2 regions of the Kocuria rosea genome follow, and region 2 is predicted to be linked to the other one. Evidence: predicted binding sites of a transcription regulator. Region 2 holds the regulator's gene; the other holds the start of a gene.
The links. The regulator HrcA, encoded in region 2, represses chaperone genes, less so after heat shock. The targets are predictions, from matches to a motif close to TTNGCACTCGNNNNNNNCGAGTGCNAA.
Positions count from the first base shown of each region.

Region 1: groL (chaperonin GroEL) is a predicted target of HrcA. The motif match lies at 2,017-2,043, and genes of this name have one in related genera.

Region 1 is NZ_CP035103.1:2,993,518-2,997,181, reverse strand. It holds gene EQG70_RS13735 (SDR family oxidoreductase) at 1-662, shown strand, start outside; gene EQG70_RS18850 (DUF3263 domain-containing protein) at 677-1,021, shown strand; gene EQG70_RS13725 (hypothetical protein) at 1,018-1,236, shown strand; gene EQG70_RS13720 (GNAT family N-acetyltransferase) at 1,364-1,963, shown strand; gene groL (chaperonin GroEL) at 2,214-3,664, shown strand, end outside.
Region 2 is NZ_CP035103.1:2,054,464-2,058,127, forward strand. It holds gene hemW (radical SAM family heme chaperone HemW) at 1-190, shown strand, start outside; gene EQG70_RS09535 (DUF4870 domain-containing protein) at 285-749, opposite strand; gene EQG70_RS09540 (DUF3097 domain-containing protein) at 905-1,768, opposite strand; gene hrcA (heat-inducible transcriptional repressor HrcA) at 1,943-2,950, shown strand; gene dnaJ (molecular chaperone DnaJ) at 3,022-3,664, shown strand, end outside.

The DNA of each region.
Region 1 (3,664 bases), 940 kb from region 2:
GGGCCACCGGAGGCATCGGCCGCGCGTGCGTGGTGGACCTCGCCCGCGACCACGACGTCCTGGCCCTGGGCCGGGACGCCGGCCGGCTGGCCGAGCTCTCCGGCCTCCCGCACGTCACCGTCCGCGCCGCCGACCTGACCGACGTCGCGGCCCTGCCGTCCGTGGTGGCCGGCCTGGACCGGGTCGACGTCCTGGTGCACTCGGCGGCCGTGGCCGGGCGCACCACGGTGGAGGCCGCCTCCGTGGCGGACTGGCGGGCCCAGCTCGAGCTCAACGTGGTGGTCCCCGCGGAGCTGACCCGGCTCCTGCTGCCGGCCCTGCGAGCGGCCCGGGGGAAGGTCGTGTTCCTCAACTCCGGCTCGGGGCTCAACGCCCGCGCCGGGGACGCCGTCTACGCGGCCTCGAAGTTCGCCCTGCGCGCGCTCGCCGACTCGCTCCGCCAGGAGGTCGAGGCCGACGGCGTCGTGGTCAGCTCGGTGCACCCCGGCCCGGTCGACACGCAGATGCAGCGGGACATCCAGGCGGGCCTGGGCCACGAGTACGTCCCGGAGCGCTACCTCCGGCCGGAGTCCGTGGCCGCGGCGGTGCGCGCCGTCGTGGACGCGGGCGAGGACGCGCAGCTGACCACCCTCTCCCTGCGGCCGCGGGCCGAGTCGCGGTGACCGGCGAGGACGCGGTGCCCGCGGACGCAGTGCCCGACGACGCGGTGCCCGCGGACGCCCGGCCCGGCGACGACGCCGCCCTCGGCGCGGAGCCGGTGCCGGACGGGGAGGCCGCCCTCGACGGGGAAGACCCCGGGGAGGAGACCGGCCTGGACTCCGTGGACCGCGAGATCCTCTCGCTCGAGAACCTGCAGTGGAAGTACCAGGGGGCCAAGGAGATGGAGATCCGCCGCCGCCTGAACCTCTCGCCCACCCACTACTACCAGCGGCTCAACGTCCTGATCGACACCCGCGCCGCCCTCGAGCACGACCCGATGCTCGTGGCCAGGCTGCGCCGGCAGCGAGGAGACCACGGATGACCCGGTACCCGCACGACGAGTTCGACGACGTTCCCGAGGACGGTCCCCGCCAGGGCGCCCACCGCGGTGTCCGGCCGACCGTCCGCGTGGGCGCCCGGGAGCTCACCGCCATCGTCCTGGCCGGGGTGCTGACCCTCGGCGTCGGGGTGTTCTCGTTCCTCAACGCCCCGGGCGAGGCCGCCCCGGCGCCGGGCGCCACGTCCACGGGGTCCTGAGCCGGCCCGGTCCTCGAGGCGTCCCCCATCGGGCTCCGGTCCCGGAGCCCGACCGCTCCGACGCCGTTCACCACGACGTCGTCCACCACGACGTCTTCCACCCCTGACGCCACCGGAAGGAACCACCGTGCAGATCGAAGGAATCCGCGTCCGCGTCCGCGACTGGACCGAGGAGGACCTCGTCGACTACGAGGCGTGGATCATGCCGCCCGCCGGCGGCGGCGAGCACGAGTGGCAGCGCACGGACGGCCCGTTCTACCCGAACTTCACCGCCGAGGGCGCCCAGCGCTGGCTCGGCACCCTCCGGGAGCACGTGACGGCCGGGGACTGGCCGGACCCGCGCGAGACGATGGTGATCGCCGACGCCGCCGACGACCGGTTCATCGGGCAGGTGTCCTGGTACTGGTCGGAGAAGCCCACCGAGGACCCCGGTGACGGCACGCACCTGCTGCCGCTGCGCTCCCTGGGCATCACCGTGTACTCCCCGGAGCACTGGAGCGGCGGCTACGGCACCGAGGCGATGCGCCTGTGGATCGACTACCTCTTCGCCCACTCCGACTCCCACCGCCTCGACCTGGAGACGTGGAGCGGCAACGCGGGCATGTGCCGCGTGGCGGTGAAGCTGGGCTTCACCGAGGAGGCCAGGATCCGCCGGGCCCGCAGGGTCGGCGGCGAGTACTACGACCGGATGGTCTACGGCGTCCTGCGCGAGGAGTGGCAGGGCTGAGCGGAATCGGCTCAGGGGTTTGCACTCTCCGGGGACGAGTGCCAAGATTGCGATTAGCACTCAGTCGTGTGGACTGCTAATGGCTCGGTCCCCGGCCCGACCCGGGCAGCCACCGGCACAGGAGTGACACCTCAACCACCACGGTGAGGTGCCGCACGGCGTCGGGAAGAGTCCGCCGTCGTGCGCGCCGTCCGTCGCGGGCACCGTGGAGGTCGACCGTTTGTCTACCGTCCAGGAGGGACGAAGTCACATGGCAAAGATGATTGCTTTCGACGAAGAGGCACGCCGCGGACTCGAGCGGGGCCTGAACACCCTGGCCGACGCCGTCAAGGTCACCCTCGGCCCGCGCGGCCGCAACGTGGTCCTCGAGAAGGCCTGGGGCGCCCCCACGATCACCAACGACGGCGTGTCCATCGCCAAGGAGATCGAGCTCGACGAGCCGTTCGAGAAGATCGGCGCCGAGCTCGTCAAGGAGGTCGCCAAGAAGACCGACGACATCGCCGGCGACGGCACCACCACCGCCACCGTGCTCGCCCAGGCGCTCGTCAAGGAGGGCCTGCGCAACGTGGCCGCCGGCGCCGACCCGCTGAGCCTCAAGCGCGGCATCGAGAAGGCCGTCGCCGCGGTCACCGAGGAGCTGCTGGCCTCCGCCAAGGAGGTCGAGACCGAGGAGCAGATCGCCGCCACGGCGTCGATCTCCGCCGGCGACCCCGAGATCGGCCGCCTCATCGCCCAGGCGATGGAGAAGGTCGGCAAGGAGGGCGTGATCACGGTCGAGGAGTCCAACACCTTCGGGCTGGACCTCGAGCTGACCGAGGGCATGCGCTTCGACAAGGGCTACCTCTCGGGCTACTTCGTCACTGACGCCGATCGCCAGGAGGCCGTCCTCGAGGATCCCTACATCCTCGTGGTCAACTCCAAGATCTCCGCGGTCAAGGACCTGGTCCCCGTGCTCGAGAAGGTCATGCAGGCCGGCAAGCCGCTGCTGATCATCGCCGAGGACGTCGAGGGCGAGGCCCTGGCGCTGCTGGTGCTCAACAAGATGCGCGGCTCCATCAAGTCCGTGGCCGTCAAGGCCCCCGGCTTCGGCGACCGCCGCAAGGCGCAGCTGGCCGACATCGCCATCCTCACCGGTGGCCAGGTCATCACCGAGGAGGTCGGGCTCTCCCTCGAGACCGCCACCGTGGACCTGCTGGGCCAGGCCCGCAAGGTCGTCGTGACGAAGGACGAGACCACCATCGTCGACGGCGCCGGCACCGCCGAGGAGATCGAGGGCCGCGTGGCCCAGATCCGCGCCGAGATCAACAACTCGGACTCGGACTACGACCGCGAGAAGCTGCAGGAGCGCCTGGCCAAGCTGGCCGGCGGCGTGGCCGTCCTCAAGGCCGGTGCCGCCACCGAGGTCGAGCTCAAGGAGCGCAAGCACCGCATCGAGGACGCCGTGCGCAACGCCAAGGCCGCCGTGGAGGAGGGCATCGTCGCCGGCGGCGGCGTGGCCCTGATCCAGGCCGGCCAGAAGGCGTTCGACAAGCTGCAGCTCACCGGCGACGAGGCCACCGGCGCGAACATCGTGAAGGTCGCCATCGACGCCCCGCTGAAGCAGATCGCGATCAACTCCGGCCTCGAGGCCGGCGTGGTCGTGGACAAGGTCCGCGGTCTGGCCCAGGGCCACGGCCTCAACGCAGCCACCGGCGAGTACGA
Region 2 (3,664 bases):
GGTGATGCTGGAGGCCAGGATCCGCGACGGCCTGCCCACGACCGCCCTGGCCGGCGGCGGGCGGACCGCGGTGGCCGGGCTGATCGCCGACGGGCTGGTGGAGCCCGCGGCGGCGCTGCGCGGCTCGCTGGTGCTGACCCTGCGGGGCCGGCTCCTCGGCGACGCCGTGGTGCGGCGGCTGCTCGCCTGACGGGGGCACCCCGGCCGGGGCGCCCGCACGAGGAACGGACGCACCCGTCGGGAACGGATGCGTCCGTCAGGGACGTCCCCGGCGCGGACCGGGATCAGCCGCGCGCGGCGCGCCCCCGGGACCGCTCGCGGAGGCGCTCGACGAGCCGGTCGTAGAGCCGGGTGTTGAAGCGGTAGAGGTGCGGTTCGCCGCGGTTGACCCGGACCCCGCCGATCAGGGAGCCGACGGCGAGCAGCAGCCACGCGGCGGCGGCGGCGAGCGCGAAGAACCAGCCGATGAACGGCACCGGGGCGAGCAGGATCCCGGTGACCACCACGAGGGTCGGCAGCAGGGTGAAGTTCATGGCCTCCATCGACTCCTGCTCCGTGAACGGGCCGCGCCCGCGGAAGACGCGGTGGACGAGGAACGAGGGGAGGAAGCCGATGACGCCGCCGAAGTGCGCCAGGGTCGCCCACTGGTGGTCCTCGGTGACGGTCAGCGGCTGGGCCACGGGGGAGAGGCCCTCGAACGGGGCCCCGGCGTCGTCGCGGCTCGGTCGGGGGTCGGTCTGCACGGGCACGGATGTCCTTCGGCGGTGGGACCGCGGCGGGGCCGCGGACGGTGGGTGGGACACGACCATCCTACCGACCGGCCCGGAGGGCGGAGGATCGGCCCCGCGCACGTGTGCCTTTGTGACGATCTGCTGGGCGTTGCCCGTGCACGCGGGGCGCCGGGTCAGGCCCCGGGGGCGGTGAGGAAGTCGATGAGCTCCTCGACCCGGCCCAGCAGGGACGGCTCGAGGTCGGCGTAGCTGTCCACGCGGGACAGGATGTGCTGCCAGGCCCGGCCGAGGTCGCCGGGGGTGCGGTGCGGCCACCCGAGGGCGGCGGCGGTGCCGGTCTTCCAGTCCGTGCCCCGCGGGACCACGGGCCAGGCGTCGATGCCGAGGGTGCGCGGCCTGACCGCCTGCCAGATGTCGACGTACGGGTGGCCCAGCACCAGGACGTTGCCCGCTGCGCCGGGCAGGCGCATGGTCTCCGCGGCGATCCTCGACTCCTTGGAGCCGGCCACGAGGTGGTCGACGAGGATGCCGAGCCGCCGCCCGGGGCCCGGCCCGAACTCCCGCACGGCGGCGGGCAGGTCGTCGATGCCGTGCAGCGGCTCCACGACGATGCCCTCGACCGCCAGGTCGTGGCCCCACACCTTGGCCACCAGTTCGGCGTCGTGGTAGCCCTCGACCCACACCCGGGAGGCCTTGGCGGTGCTCGCGCGCAGCCCTTCGACGGCCACGGAGCCCGAGCGCGTGCGGGAGGGCTTGCGCGCCGCGGGGGCCCGGCGGGGCTCGACGACGACCACGGGCTCGCCCTCGAGCAGGAACCCCGGTCCCAGGGGGAACGCCTTGACCCGCCCCCTCCGGTCCTCGAGTCCCAGCACGCGCATCCCGCCGATGGTCTCCAGGGACACGACCGCGCCGACCCAGCCGGTCGCGACGTCCTCCAGGATCATCCCCGGGGCGACCGGGACCTCCGCGGAGACCGGCCGGCGGCGGGCGAGGGCGTCGTCGTCGAGGCTGCGCGGCCCCCAGCCGTGGTGGCTCATGGTCGTCCTCCCGGGTCGCGGTGCCGCGCGTCCGGCGCGGATCAGCCGGAAGCGTACCAAACCGCGGGGGCGACCGGCCGTCGGACACGGGGGCTACACTGGACGCCGTTGGCACTGTGGCCACCCGAGTGCCAGGGCATCTTCGGGGGCGTGGACGAACCGGGGAGGAGCGACGTGAACCATCCGAGACGACTGCAGATCCTGCAGGCCATCGTGGAGGACTACGTGCACTTCCGCGAGCCGGTCGGCTCCAAGGCCCTCGTGGACCGGCACCGGCTCGGCGTCTCGTCGGCCACCGTGCGCAACGACATGGCCGCGCTCGAGGAGGAGGGCCTGATCACGGCCCCCCACACGAGCTCGGGCCGGATCCCCACGGACAAGGGCTACCGCACGTTCGTCGACCAGATCGCGGCCGTCAAGCCGCTCTCGGGCCCGGAACGGCGGGCCATCCAGCGGCTGCTGGACGACGCCGCGGACATCGACGACGTCATGGAGCGCACCGTGCGGCTGCTCGCGCAGCTCACCCAGCAGGTCGCGGTCGTGCAGTACCCGCACGCCTCCGGGGTCACCGTGCGCCACGTCGAGGTCGTGGACCTCGGCGCCGGCCGGGTGCTGGTGGTGCTCATCCCGACCAACGGCCGGGTGGCGCAGCGCGTCGCCGTGCTGCGGGCGCCGCTCGAGGAGTCCCAGCTGCTCGAGCTGCGCGCCCGGGTGCTGGCCGCCGTGGTCGGGCGCTCCCTGACCGCGGTGCCGGACGCCCTCGCCGTGATGACCGCGGCCACCGCCCCGCCGCTGCAGTCGGCCGCCGCCGCCGTGGCGGAGGCCGTCGGCGCCCTCGCGGCGGGCGGGGCCGAGCACCGCATGGTCATGGCCGGCACCGCCAACCTCGCCCGCTCCACCGGGGACTTCCACCTGAGCATCGGCCCGGTCCTCGAGGCCCTCGAGGAGCAGGTGGTGATGCTCCGGCTGCTCTCCGAGATGGAGCAGGACGCCCGCGGGGTGGCCGTGCGGATCGGCACGGAGAACGCCGAGGGCCCCCTGTCCGAGGCCGCCGTCGTCGCCACCGGCTACGGGCCGCAGTCCAAGGTGGGGGTCGTGGGCCCCATGCGCATGGACTACCCGTCCACGATGGCCGCCGTGCGCGCCGTCGCCCGCTACCTCTCCCGTATCCTCGGGGGCTGAGCCCCCGCGGGCCCCGTCCCCGGGGCCCACCAGCGAAACCCACCACAGACCTCTCGACAGAACGGACCACGGTGAGCGATCACTACGAGACCCTGGGCGTGTCCCGGGACGCCAGCCAGGAAGAGATCAAGAAGGCCTACCGCAAGAAGGCCCGCCGGCTGCACCCCGACGTCAACCCCGGCCCGGAGGCCGCCGAGGACTTCAAGCGCCTCTCCCACGCCAACGACGTCCTCTCCGACCCCGAGAAGCGGCGCGTCTACGATGCGACCGGCAACGAGAACGGCACCGACACCGGCTTCGGCGGGGGCTTCCCCGGCACGGGGTTCGGCTTCGCCGACATCTTCGACACCTTCTTCCAGGGCGCCGGCGGCGCCGGCTCCGGCCGGCGCGGACCCGCGTCCCGCACCCGCCAGGGCCAGGACGCCCTGATCAACGTCCGGGTCACCCTCCGGGACGCGGTCTTCGGCACGGAGAAGAAGATCACCGTGGACACCGCCGTGGTCTGTCCCACCTGCGACGGCACCTGCTGCCAGGCGGGCACCCAGCCCGAGACCTGCGACGTCTGCCACGGATCCGGCCAGGTGCAGCGCCAGGTCCAGTCGATCCTCGGGACCGTGGTCACGGCGGCGCCGTGCGCCACCTGCCAGGGCTTCGGCACGGTCATCAAGCACCCGTGCCACGAGTGCTACGGCGAGGGCCGCGTGCGCGACCGCC